DNA from 4 places in the Streptomyces sp. NPDC057302 genome. Region 1 is predicted to be linked to each of the others. Evidence: riboswitches for the same ligand, from Rfam matches in the RefSeq annotation. Region 1 holds a riboswitch; each other region holds the start of a gene.
What was found. A riboswitch is a leader RNA that binds a small molecule or an ion and turns the genes downstream of it on or off. The one in region 1 is predicted to bind cobalamin.

Region 1 (3,200 bases):
GGGCCGCGTGCGGCACCATCAGGCCGACGAAGCCGATGGCTCCGCTGTAGGCGACGAGTACGCCGGTCAGGAGCGAGGCGAGGACGAAGACGGCGGCGCGGAAGCGGGCCGTGTCCAGGCCGAGGACGGTGGCGCCCTCCTCGCCGACCAGGAGCAGGTCCAGGGGGCGGGCCAGGGCGACGAGCAGCGCCGTGCCCACGATCAGGGCGGCGCCGGGCAGGGCGAGCATGTCCCAGCGGGCGCTGCCGAGTCCGCCGAGCGTCCAGTACAGGACTTCCTTCAGGTGGTCCGTGCTGTCGGCCATGATCAGGATCAGGCTGGTCAGGGCGGAGAGGATGTACGAGACGGCCACTCCGGCCAGGATCAGGCGCCCGGTGGCGAAGCCCCCGCCTCCCGACCTCGCCAGGGTGTAGACGACGAGCAGGGAGAGCAGGGCGCCCACGAAGGCGGCGGCCGGGATGGTGACGGTGGTGGCCAGGCCCGTGCCGATGCCGAAGGCGCTGCCGAGGACGATGACGGCGACGGCTCCGGCGGAGGCGCCGGAGGAGACACCGAGCAGGAACGGGTCGGCCAGGGGGTTCCTGACCAGGGCCTGGAGGACGGTGCCGATGACGGCGAGGCCCGCGCCTACGGCCGCGCCGAGCAGGACCCGGGGTAGGCGGACGTCCAGCACGATCGTGCGGAACGGGGAGGGCTCCGCGCGGCCGGTGAGGATCTCCAGGACGTCGGCCGGGGGTATCCGAACCGAGCCCAGGACCAGGCCTGCGACGACCGCCGCCGCGAGGGCTGTCAGCAGCCCGGCGACGACGGTGCCGTACCGCAGCCTTACCCTCGCCGCGGACCGGTTGCCGTCGATCACCGGCTCCGCCGAATTCGTCCTCAAACGCCGGACGGCCTGAGGATTCACAGCTGGTCCGCCAGCTTTTCCACCGCCCCCGGTGCCCTCACCCCCACCACCGTGTCCGACAGCGGAAGGACCGCGAAGCGCTTGTGCTTGATGGCGGGGACGTCCGCGAGGACCGGGTCGTCCAGGAGGCGCTTCTTCTTCTGGGCGACCGTCGTGCCGCCGTAGTCGAGGATCACGATCATCTCGGGCTTGCGGTCGACCACCGACTCCCAGGACGCGTCGCCGAAGGACTTGTCCAGGTCGGCGAAGACGTTGCGCCCGCCCGCCCGTTCGATGATGTCGTTGCCGATGCCACGGCCGCCCGCAGTGAACGCGGTCTTGTCCCCGCTGTCGTAGACGAAGACCGGGACCCGCTTCTTGGACTTCAGCTTCTTCGCCGTGGCGGACAGCCGGCGCTCGGCGTCGCCCACCCACTCGTCCGCCCGCTGCCGCACCCCGAACGTGCTGCCGACCTCGCGGACCTCCTTGTAGACGTCGTCCATCGACACGGGCCGCTTCGCGCAGCCCTCGACGTTGAGGCGGCTCTCGACGCCGGACTTGGCCAGGGCCTTGCGGCTGCGGCCATCGCCCGCCTGGAACGCGCTCGCGTAGCCGCCGTAGACGAAGTCGGGGTTCGCGGCCAGGAGCTTCTCGTACGAGGGGTACTCCTTGGCGATGACCGGGGTGTCCGCGTACGCCTTCGCGTACTTCGGCAGCACCTTGTCGTCCAGGTACGCCGTGCCCGCGAGGCGGTCCTTCAGGCCCAGCTCCAGCATCACTTCCGTCGCGTGCTGGTTCATCGTCACGGCGCGCTCGGGGGGTGCTTCGTACGTCGTCTTCACGCCGCAGTTCGTGACCGTGTAGGGGAAGCCGGGGGCCTTCGCGGCGGGCTTTTCCGAAGCGGGGTCCGCGGCGGACGAGCAGGCGGCGAGCGGGACGAGCAGGGCCGCGGCGGCGAGCAGGCGTATGGGGCGGGGCATGGCTGGGCTGCCTCCTCCAGGGGATTCCGCGTCCCCTGCGTCGTGGGAGAAGAAGGCGGCAGGTCAGTTCCTGACTGCCCCGCCCGCGAAGGGTGGGGTCACAGTGGCGGGACCGTGCCGGATTCGCACCGGCTTCCTGGGCCCTGCCGCCTCAAAGGTGAAGCTCAGTATGCCTGGACGATCTCGACCTTCTCCTCGGTGACCTCCGCGTCCACGATCCGGAAGGAGCGGAACTGGAACTCGCCCGCGTCGTCGGCGTCGGCCGTGGAGACCAGGACGTAGTGGGCGCCGGGCTCGTTGGCGTACGAGATGTCCGTGCGCGAGGGGTAGGCCTCGGTCGCCGTGTGCGAGTGGTAGACGATCACCGGCTCCTCGTCGCGGTCGTCCATCTCGCGGTAGAGCTTGAGGAGGTCGGTCGAGTCGAACTCGTAGAACGTGGGCGAGCGGGCCGCGTTCAGCATCGGGATGAAGCGCTCGGGGCGGCCGGTGCCCTCCGGGCCCGCGACCACACCGCAGGCCTCGTCGGGGTGGTCCTGGCGCGCGTGCGCGACGATCTGGTCGTGGAGGGCCTGGGTGAGGGTCAGCATGGCAGCCAGGATAAGCAGAAGGGCCGGTCCGTACCGAAGAGTGGTACGGACCGGCCCACATGCTGGGATCAGGCGTTACGGCGCTACTTCTGCACCGTGTCCTGCGGCTCGGCCTCGCCGCCGCCCGTGGACTGCGCGTTGCCGCGCTTCTGCATGACCAGGTAGCCGACGCCGAGGATCAGGGCCCACACCGGAGCCGCGTAGAGCGAGATCCGGGCGTCCTTGTCGATACCCATCATCACGATGACCATGGCGATGAAGGCGAGGGCGAACCAGCTCGTGTACGGCGCTCCCGGCGCCCGGAAGGTGGACTGCGGCAGCTCGCCGCGGTCGGCCTTGCGGCGGTACTTGATCTGGCAGACCAGGATCATGATCCAGGCCCACATGCCGGAGATGGTAGCGAAGGAGACGACGTAGTTGAACGCCTCGCCCGGCCACTGGTAGTTGATCCAGACGCCGACCAGCATCAGCGCGGCGGAGAAGGTGGTGCCGACCAGGGGCAGGCCGTTCTTCGTGAGCTTGGTGAAGAACTTCGGGCCCTGCCCGTTGAGCGCCAGGTCGCGCAGCATGCGGCCGGTGGAGTACATACCGGAGTTGCAGGAGGAGAGCGCGGCCGTCAGGACGACGAAGTTGACGATCGCGGCGCCGACGCCGAGGCCCATCTTGTCGAAGGCGGCGACGAACGGCGAGACGCCCGGCACGAACTCCGTCCACGGCACGACCGAGAGGATCATGATGAGCGCGCCG
Region 2 (3,200 bases), on a different contig from region 1:
ACCGGCAGGGTGGACGTGGTGTTGAACGCGGCGACGCCCTTGGTCCTGATCTCACTGAAGTAGGTGCTGGACGCGCGGGTGTTAGCCCTCAGCTTCAGCCCGACCTCGGCCAGCTGGCGTGCCATCAGATCAGCTGCGGGCTCCCACGCGGCATCCACGGAGCTGGTCTCCACGGTGATGTGCAGGCCGTCCGCTCCGGCGTCCTTCACCAGTCTCCGTGCCTCGTCGACGTCCCGCTCCCGGGGCTCCAGGTCCTCGGGGTAGCCGCGCAGGCCGAGGCCGAACAGGTCGTTGCCCACCTCGCCGTGCCCGGCGAGCGCGATCCGCACCAGCGCTTCACGGTCGAGCCCCAGCTGCACGGCACGGATCAGGCGGGAGTCGTCGAACGGCGCGCGTCCCGTGCGCAGAAGCAGCTGCTGCGTGGTCGCCCGCTCCGCGGTGAGCAGCCGCGTCGAGCCGTCCTTCTTCAGCCGTTCCACGGAGGAGCCGGACATGTCGGCACCGTAGTGCACCTGCCCGGACAGCAGGGCGTTGAGCCGAGCCGACTCCTCGTTGGCGGGGACGATCTCCAGCTCGGCGATGTGCGGGGCTCCGTCCCAGTGGTCCTTCCAGCTCCGGTAGCGGGCCGTGCCGCCGGGGGTGAACGACACATAGGTGAAGGGACCGGAGCCGACCGGCTTACGGAAGTCGGTCGTCCCGGCCGGGATGATCTCGGTGCCGGGGCCAGCGAAGACGGTGGGGAACTCGAAGTTCGGCGCTTTCAGCACGAAGACGACGGACCGCGTTCCGTCTGCCTTGCTGGCGGTGAAGTCGATCGCTGAGAGCAGTACCTGCGAGGGCGATCCGGTCTCGGGGTCGGCGGCGCGGCGGTAGCTGTACAGGACGTCCTTCGCGGTGACCGGCTTCCCGTCGTGGAACGTCGCCCTGCGCAGGCGTATGCGCCAACGGGTCCCCGAGGTGTCGCTCTCCCATGACTCCGCGAGCCTCTCGCGCAGCGACATGTCGTCCGCGTACGTACCGAGTGTGTCGTAGAGGGCCTTGGCGCGGGCCTGGTCGACGAAGTTCGGTGCGACGTGCGGGTCCAGGGTCTCCTGCGAGCCGCCGGACGTGAACGCGGCGCGGAACCGGTCGCTGCCTCCCCCGTCCTTGGTGTCACCGCCGCAGCCGGCGAGCAGGCCGCTCCCGGCGAGCGCCAGGGCGCCTGAGGCGGCCAGCACACCTCGCCTGCCTGGCTGCGATCCGCGCACCGGCTCCGTCCGGGCATGCGTCGTCACATCGATCCTCTCCGGGGTGTCCTCGCCCCTACGTTGGACCGGCGACGGGTCAGTCTTCTGGCTCCCGGATCGTCGCTCGCCTCCGCCTTCCCGGCCGCGTACCGCGGTCAGTGGCGTGCGGGAGGATCGCTTCCCGGTCACAGTGGCGGGACCGCGCCGGATTCGCACCGGCTTCCTGGTCCCCGTCGCCTCGTGCGCTCATTGTGGCGCACGCCGCCAGGAGCACCTCACCCCGGCCCCTCCCGGCCATCGGCCCGGGTGACCTGAAGGACGACAGAGCCGTCACGCATCCGCCGACTTCCCCTCCAGCGCTCGGGTGCCCGCGGCACAGCTGTCCCTCAGGTCCTGGAATTCCGCGGCCGACAGCTGCTTGCGGGCGGAGCCGCGGCGGCTGTTGTCTAGCTGAGCACACGCGCTGTCCAGCCACCGCGGGGACGGTTCGACCCCGACGAACGCGGCGAGACGGGCGAGTTCCTCTTGAGGTGTGTCGAGCAGGTCCTCGTAGGCGAGCGTCATGCGCCGACCCTCGGGCAGGCTGCCGATGAACTGCGTGCCCTGGACGACCAGTTCGGACCAGAGTCGGCCGAACCGTCGCAGGGAAAATTCGCGGTCCCGTACGAGTGCGGCGTCGAAGGTGTCTTCGAGCAGGGGCGCCAGGTCCGGGGGAAGGGAACGTACCTGCTCCTCCGTCAGGTCGCCGAAGTTGTCGACACCTGTCCGTTCCCTGATCTCACGCAGCAAAGTGATGGTGCGATACCCGGGGTGGCGGCTCATGGACAGCGCACAGTCCGGGCCGTCCCGGAAGAGGTGCACGAACTTCGCGTACGGGAAGGCGGAGAGAAGCCCCGCCGCCCAGCCCGTCGAATAACCGGAGCGCTCCACCACCGCGGTGCGGCCGAACCGTGTGGCCAGCAGCTCGAAGAGCGCCTCGTGATGTGCGGCAGCGGCACGCTCCGGCCAGCCGACGACCGCCGCACCGATCTCGTCGAGCAGGCCGTCCGGGTCATCGGTGAGGTGCGGCAGCACCATGAGGGAGAGAGCGGGGATGCCGTCGGTCTCCGCCCGATACCGCCCCGGACTGCGGGTGTAGAGGAACTCCGGCATCAGCACCCCACTGCGGATCATGTTCGCGAAGTACGAGGTGGGCCGGAACAGGGTCTCCCAGAACTCGGCACCCGATACGCGGCCTTCGGGGAAGGCCACGTCACCGACCGAAGCCATGTACTCGTTGAGACTGAGCACGTCGGGATGGGAGTTGAGGATGCGGGACAGCGCGGTGGAACCACTGCGGCCCGTACCGATGACAAACGTCAAGCTGCGCAAGGTCGCTCTCCGGGGGCACAGGGCGGCTGTTCCAGGGCTTTCCCCACCTCAGCACATCGGCGCCCGGCGCAACAGGTGGCATGCGTCAGTAGGGCTATCCCTAGGCAAGACTCGGGGGGTGCCCGCAGCGATACCTGGCGATGACGCGCCTAGCGTGCGGTACATGCAGATCATCAGAGGTAGGCAAGCGGCCGTCGGCGTCGTCGCGATCCTGGCCATGGCAGCGGGAACGTCACCCGTCACGGCCTTGGATCCAGTCCAGGAATTATCGGGGCTCGGGCAGTACCACGCCCAGGACATCAATTGGCATGACTGCGCGCTGGGCCCCGACGACACCACCGGGCACAAGCTGGATGCCGCGGGCGCCCAGTGTGCCGACCTCACCGTGCCGCTCGACTACTCCGATCTCGACGGCCGAACCCTGACCATTGCCGTCTCCCGCCTGCGCGCCACCGATCCGGCACACCGCGTGGGCCCCCTCATGCTCAACAACGGCGGTCCGGGCGGGCCCAGTCTCGACATGCCGCTCACGGTCGGCGCGGCCATGGGGAAGGTGGCTCGGAAGTATGACCTCATCGGCCTGGACCCGCGCTTCGTCGGCCG
Region 3 (3,200 bases), on a different contig from region 1:
ATCACCCGGTCGACGCTCCCGCCCAGGGTGTGGCTGAGCAGCAGGACCAGGGCGAACGAGCAGAGGGCTCCCACGAAGGCGCCCGCCGAGATCGACACCACTCCCCCGCCGACCCCCAGGACGACGATCGCGACCGCGCCCGTGGACGCCCCGGAGGAGACGCCGAGCACGAAGGGGTCGGCGAGCGGGTTGCGCAGGAGGGACTGGAGGACCGTCCCGCAGACCGCGAGGCCCGCGCCGCAGACCGCGGCCAGGAGCGTGCGCGGCATGCGCAGGTTCCAGACGATGCCGTCCCGGATGGGCGTCAGCGTCGCCTCTCCCCAGCCGAGGTGGGCCGCGAGCGCCGACCACACGTCCGGTACGGAGATGTCGGCGGGGCCGATCGTGACGGCCACCGCCACGGAGAGGACGAGGGCGGCGAGACCGGCCGTCCAGAGCAGGGTGCCGCGCATGCCGCCCGGGAGGGCTCGCGTCACTTGGTGAGCCCGAACTCACGCAGCGCGTCGGCGACTTGCTCCACGCCGTCCACCGTGCGGATCGTCGGGTTCATGGCCTGGCCGCTCAGCAGTACGTACCGCTTCTTCTTCACGGCGGTCAGGTTCTTGGTGACCGGGTTGGACTCCAGGAACGCGATCTTCTTCTTCGCGCTCTCCGCCGTCTGCGACTTGCGGGTGAGGTCGCCGATGACCAGGACGTCGGGGTCGCGGTCGGCCACCGTCTCCCAGTTGATCTGGGGCCACTCCTCGCGGGTGTCGTCGAAGACGTTCTTCACGCCCAGCTCGCGGGTGATGATGCCCGGCGCCCCGCAGCAGCCGGCGATGTAGGGGGCGTCGGAGTTGGCGAACCAGTAGAGGAGCTTCGTGCCCGAGGCGTCGGCGTCCTTGACGGTCTTGGTGGCCTTGGCCACCCGGCCCTTGAGGTCGCCGATCAGGCGTTCGCCGCGCTTCTCGACCCCGAAGGCCCGGGAGAGGTCCCGGACCTCGCCGTACACCGTGTCCATGGTCAGTGTCTTGACGCGGCTGCCGTCGCCGTCGCCGCTGTTGTCCTTGCCCGCGCAGTCGGAGGGCGAGACATAGGCGGGTACGCCGAGTTCGGCGAACTTGGCGCGGTCGGCGACGCCGCCCTTGCTGACCGTGGCCAGGAAGGAGGCGGTGACGAAGTCCGGTTCCTGGGCGAGGACCTTCTCGAAGGAGGGGTAGCTGTCGGCGAGCCGGTCGACCTTGGCGTTGTCCTTCTCCAGGCCCTTGAGCACGGGGTCCGTCCAGGTGCCGGTGCCCGCCATGCGGTCCGCGAGGCCGAGGGAGAGCAGGATCTCGGTGGAGCCCTGGTCGAGGGAGACGGCCCGCTGCGGGGGCGCCTTGATCTCCGCCTTCTTGCCGCAGGAGGAGAGGGTGAGGGGGTAGCCGTCAGCCTGCTTGGCCGCGGAGTCCGACGAGCCGGACGGGCCGCCGGACGAGCCGCAGGCGCTCAGGGTGACGGCCATGGCTGTGGCGAGGAAGCCGGACACGCCGGACATACGAACACGACGGGCTGTGGAGGACACACGATCCCTTGAGTCTCACGGCTCATACGCGGAGCCTGGCCTGCTTCGTCACCTCCGCCGCTCGGTGCGCGGGCGAAGGCGCCAGCAGGTCTTCGGACTCGGGGATCAGCCGGACGGGACGCCTTCCCAGGCGTCCGTGGACGCCCAGTGGCCGTGGCCCCGCCCGTCCCCCCTCACCGCTGCGCGTCAGTTCCGGATTCGCACCGGATTCCCTGGCCCTGGTGTGGGTCGACTGGCGTCCGCAAGCTATCACGCGAGGTCAGGAGGCCCGGTCGGGCCTCGGAGCGCCACGGTACGTACCGAACGACCACTTGTTGCCCTCGGGGTCGGCGATCGCGAACTCCCGGCTGCCGTACGGCTGGTCCTCGATCTCGCGGATGATCTCGACCCCGGCGGCGCTGAGCCGCTGGTAGAGGTCGTCCACGTGGTCGGTCACGACGTACGCGCCGAAGGTGCCCGGCTTCAGGCACCAGGCCTGGGACTTCTCGTCGTACGAGCCGAGCATGACGGCTCCGCCCTCGGGCCAGTCGAGCTCGGCGTGGGCCACGCGGTCGCCGTCCTCGTAGACGGCGGTCCGCAGGAAGCCGACCGTGCCGACCAGGAAGTCGATCAAGGCGGGGGCATCGTGGGCCTGGAGCGACGGCCAGACGTCGGGGGCGCGCCCGCCGGAGGAAGGCGTCGTGGAATCGGAGGCGGAAGCGGAGGCGGAGTCGGGGGCGGACGGGGACTTCGGCTGGTTCTCGGTGGTGTTCATGGGTCCTACTCTTCGCCCCCCGCACCGCTCCCGGCTTGGATATTCCGGCACTCTTCGGCCAGCCAGCCGCTGGGGCTCACTCCGGTGTACTGCCGGAAGTCCCGCACCAGGTGGGAATGGTCGTAGTAGCCGCAGTCGGCGGCGACGCGCGCCAGGTCGGGAGCGGCGCCCGCGGCCACCGAGCGCGCGACGGCGTTGCGGGCGCGCTGGAACCGCATGAGGCGCCCCGCCTGCTTGGGGCTCAGGCCCGTCTCCGCGCGAAAGAGCGTGGTGAGGCGGCGCTCGCTGAGCGCGACGTGCCGGGAGAGGCCGCGCAGGGTGCCGACGCCCTGGTGCCTGGCCAGCCAGGCCCAGGCCTCGGCGACCTCGGGGCGTACGGATCCGGCGGCGTCGTCGGCGGCCACGCGCTGCCTCAAATAGGCGGACAGGGAGGCGAACCGCTCCTCCCAGCCGCCCTGCTCGCACAGCAGCTCCCGTACGTCGGCGGCGCGGCGCCCCAGCACCTGCGCGCCGCACGTCACCAGGTCGCCCGCCAGCTCCGAAGCCGGTACGCCGAACAGGGCGCGGGCGGCCAGCGGGTGCACGGCGAGCTGGATGCCCGCCTCGTGCTCGGGCCTGACGACGTACGCCGGGGACTGGTGCAGGCCGCCGACGACGATGTCCGTGCGGGACGCCTCGGGGCCGCCCGCGTGCTCGGGGCTGTCGCCGGTGACGACGGGGCCGTCCAGCGAGAAGATCAGCGTCAGGTACGGGGAGGGCAGACCGCGGTGGAGTCCCGGCTGCTCGCCCACCGTGCGGTAGCCGACGGCGGACACCACCATGCCGTCGAGCCGCGGAGCGGCCCGCACGAACTCCCGGGAGACGGTCTCCATGCCTACCAGTATGCGACGGGCGGCCCTTCGA
Region 4 (3,200 bases), on a different contig from region 1:
AAGCGTGGCGAACCAGCGGCGGTAGTCGGCCGCCGGGATGCGGACGGGGTTGCGGGCCAGCTGCTCCTCGGTGAGCCACTCCTGGTCGTGGCCGCCCGCCTCGATCAGCGCGTAGATCAGCTCGTCGCCGTCACCCGAGGCGAGGCCTGGCACCTCCTCCGTACCGAAGTCGTATCCCTCGGCCTGGAGTCGGCGCAACAGGGAGACGGCGCTCGCGGGGGTGTCGAGGCCGACCGCGTTGCCGATCCGGGAGTGCTTGGTCGGGTAGGCGGACAGGACAAGGGCGATGCGCTTGTCGGCGGCCGGGATGTGGCGAAGGCGCGCGTGCCGCACGGCGATGCCGGCCACGCGGGCGGCGCGCTCGGCGTCGGCGACGTACGCGGGAAGTCCGTCCTCGTCGATCTCCTTGAAGGAGAACGGCACCGTGATCAGGCGGCCGTCGAACTCGGGGACCGCGATCTGGCTCGCCGCGTCCAGCGGCGACACGCCCTCGTCGTTGTCCTCCCAGTCGGTGCGCGAGCTGGTGAGGCAGAGCGCCTGGAGGATGGGTACGTCGAGTCCGGTGAGGGCTCCGGCGTCCCAGGACTCGTCGTCACCGCCCGCAGAGGCCTCGGCGGGCCGCGTGCCGCCCGCCGCGAGGACCGTGGTCACGATCGCGTCGGCGGCGCGCAGTTCATCGATGAGTTCGGGTTCGGGGGTGCGCAGCGAGGCGACGTACAGCGGCAGCGGGCGCGCGCCCGCGTCCTCGACCGCGCGGCACAGGCTGTCGATGAAGGCGGTGTTGCCGCTCATGTGGTGGGCGCGGTAGTAGAGCACCGCGACGGTCGGTCCCTCGACCTGGCGTGCGGTGCGCTCCAGCGGGCCCCACGAGGGCGCGGGGGCGGGCGGCTCGAAGCCGTGGCCGGTGAGCAGGACGGTGTCGGAGAGGAACCGGGCCAGCTGCTCCAGGTTGCCGGGGCCGCCGTGGGCCAGGTAGGCGTGGGCCTCGGCCGCGATGCCGATCGGCACGGTGGACGCGGCCATCAGCTGGGCGTCGGGGGCCTGTTCGCCGGTGAGGACGACCACGGGCCGTCCGGTCGCCACGACTTGGTCGAGGCCGTCCTGCCAGGCGCGCACGCCGCCGAGGAGGCGTACGACGACCAGGTCGGTGCCGTCCAGGAGCTGCGGAAGGTCCTCGAGCGGGAGCCGGGAGGGGTTCGCGTAGCGGTAGTCGACCGGGCCGGCGGCGGCGCGGGCGCTGAGCAGGTCGGTGTCGGACGTCGACAGGAGCAGGATCATGCGGCGTCGGGCCTTCCTCGGGGTGTCCACGCCCCGGGTGGTGTCGATGGCGTCTTCCCCTGCTCGAGCGGACGAGAGCTCGGGGAAGGGAGTTCCTGACTCACCCGGCATGCGCACCGGGCTCACAGTGGCGGGACCGCGCCGGAATCGCACCGGGCTTCCTCCCCTTGTCGCCGTCTGTGGCGACGACGGGCCGGCTGGCCCGTCACCAGGAATACTAAGGGCCGATCATCTGCTGGGGGGCAGGCGGACCTGGTGCGATGGGTCGGTATGCTCGCCGCCATGCCCCCATCGGTCCCCCAGCCCGCGCTCTCGGGAGACGAGTCTGCCCGCGGCCGCGGCGACGCATGCCCCGGGACGCTGCGGCTGCACCGGGCGGACGACGGGGCCCTGGCCCGCGTCCGGGTCCCCGGCGGTCTGCTGAGCGTCGGGCAGGCGGACGTACTGCGGGATGTGGCCCAGCGTCTTGGAGACGGGGAGTTGCATCTCACATCGCGGGGCAATGTGCAGCTGCGCGGGCTGCGTGCGGACCGCGGGAGCGAACTGGCCCGCATGCTTGCCGAATCGGGGCTTTTGCCCTCGGAACGTCATGAGCGGGTGCGCAATGTGGTGGCCTCTCCGCTCTCGGGTCTCGACGGTCTGGGCGAGCGGGACATCCGTCCGTGGCCGGCCGTCCTGGACGAGCTGCTGTGCGCCAGCGACCGGGCCACCGCCCTGTCCGGCAGGTTCTTGTTCGCCCTCGACGACGGCCGCGGCGACGTGGCGGCCCTCGGCGGCGACGTGACCCTGACGGCGCGGGGCGAGGACCAGGCCCTGCTGCGGATCGGTCCGGCGGACGACGCCGTCCTGATCCCTGCCGCGCGGGCACCACAAGCCGCGCTCATCGCGGCCGAGGCCTTCCTGGAGCAGGCGCCCGACGCGAGTTCCTGGCGGGTGACGGATCTGCCCGGCGGCGTCGGCCCCCTCCTGGACGCGGTCCAGCTCCGCCTGCGGCAGGCCGGTTTCGCCCCCACCCGCATCACCGTTCCGCTTCCCCAGGACGCGGCCGGGCCCGCCCTCGGCGTCGTGCCCGGCCCCCGCGACACGGCCGCGCTGTCCGTCGGCCTGCCGCTGGGCAGTGTCGGCGCGGCCCAGTGGACGGCACTGGCGGACATCGCCCGCCACCACGGCAGCGGCGAGCTGCGGCTGACCCCCTGGCGCGGAGTCGTCCTGCCGGGAGTCGGGCGGACAGCGGCCGCTCAACTCCTGGCGGATCTCGGGGCCCTCGGCCTCATCACCGCGTCCGACTCCCCCTGGACCGGCGTGGGGGCCTGCATCGGCAGGCCCGGCTGCGCCAAGGCCCTGGACGACGTACGCGGCACGGCGCAAGCGGCGTTGGGGCCCGTCGGGGCGCTGCCCGTGTACTGGTCCGGGTGCGAGCGCCGGTGCGGACATCCCCACGGGGAGTGGATCGACGTCGTCGCCACTCCCGAGGGACACCAGATCTCCCGCGTACACGGCGGGAAACGGGACGCTCCGGCGAGCATCCCCGGCAGCCCCGGCGCGGCGCTGGCCGCCGCTGTGGCCGCGGCCCGCGGCTGACTACGCATGAACACATGAACAACCCTGCAACACTTGACCGTCCCCTGCCCTATCAAGAGAGCGAACGCACTGTGCATCAGTACGAGAAGGACGGACCGGCGATCTACCGCCAGTCCTTCGCCACGATCCGCGCGGAGGCGGATCTGTCGGGCCTGCCCGCCGACGTGAGCCAGGTCGCGGTCCGCATGATCCACGCCTGCGGCATGGTCGACCTCGTACGCGACCTCGCTTTCACCCCGGACGTGGTCGCCCGCGCCCGCGAGGCCCTGCGCGCCGGCGCGCCCATCCTGTGCGACGTGGCCATGGTCGCCAGCGGCGTCACCCGCAAGCGGCTGCCCGCC

Region 2: another riboswitch for cobalamin. It lies ahead of ACFUPX_RS08670 (ABC transporter substrate-binding protein); the one in region 1 lies ahead of ACFUPX_RS30985 (ABC transporter substrate-binding protein).
Region 3: another riboswitch for cobalamin. It lies ahead of ACFUPX_RS42360 (ABC transporter substrate-binding protein); the one in region 1 lies ahead of ACFUPX_RS30985 (ABC transporter substrate-binding protein).
Region 4: another riboswitch for cobalamin. It lies ahead of cobN (cobaltochelatase subunit CobN); the one in region 1 lies ahead of ACFUPX_RS30985 (ABC transporter substrate-binding protein).

The regions. Positions count from the first base shown of each region.
Region 1 is NZ_JBHUZJ010000058.1:9,330-12,529, forward strand. Features, by position in the region: gene ACFUPX_RS30980 (FecCD family ABC transporter permease) at 1-856, opposite strand, end outside; gene ACFUPX_RS30985 (ABC transporter substrate-binding protein) at 904-1,866, opposite strand; cobalamin riboswitch at 1,910-2,035, opposite strand; gene ACFUPX_RS30990 (Mov34/MPN/PAD-1 family protein) at 2,031-2,453, opposite strand; gene ACFUPX_RS30995 (amino acid permease) at 2,537-3,200, opposite strand, start outside.
Region 2 is NZ_JBHUZJ010000008.1:53,899-57,098, reverse strand. Features, by position in the region: gene ACFUPX_RS08670 (ABC transporter substrate-binding protein) at 1-1,274, opposite strand, end outside; cobalamin riboswitch at 1,325-1,454, opposite strand; gene ACFUPX_RS08665 (sulfotransferase) at 1,557-2,588, opposite strand; gene ACFUPX_RS08660 (alpha/beta fold hydrolase) at 2,761-3,200, shown strand, end outside.
Region 3 is NZ_JBHUZJ010000130.1:2,933-6,132, forward strand. Features, by position in the region: gene ACFUPX_RS42355 (FecCD family ABC transporter permease) at 1-452, opposite strand, end outside; gene ACFUPX_RS42360 (ABC transporter substrate-binding protein) at 473-1,516, opposite strand; cobalamin riboswitch at 1,609-1,795, opposite strand; gene ACFUPX_RS42365 (VOC family protein) at 1,803-2,297, opposite strand; gene ACFUPX_RS42370 (helix-turn-helix domain-containing protein) at 2,303-3,169, opposite strand.
Region 4 is NZ_JBHUZJ010000037.1:30,123-33,322, forward strand. Features, by position in the region: gene cobN (cobaltochelatase subunit CobN) at 1-1,278, opposite strand, end outside; cobalamin riboswitch at 1,348-1,500, opposite strand; gene cobG (precorrin-3B synthase) at 1,549-2,859, shown strand; gene ACFUPX_RS24610 (precorrin-8X methylmutase) at 2,931-3,200, shown strand, end outside.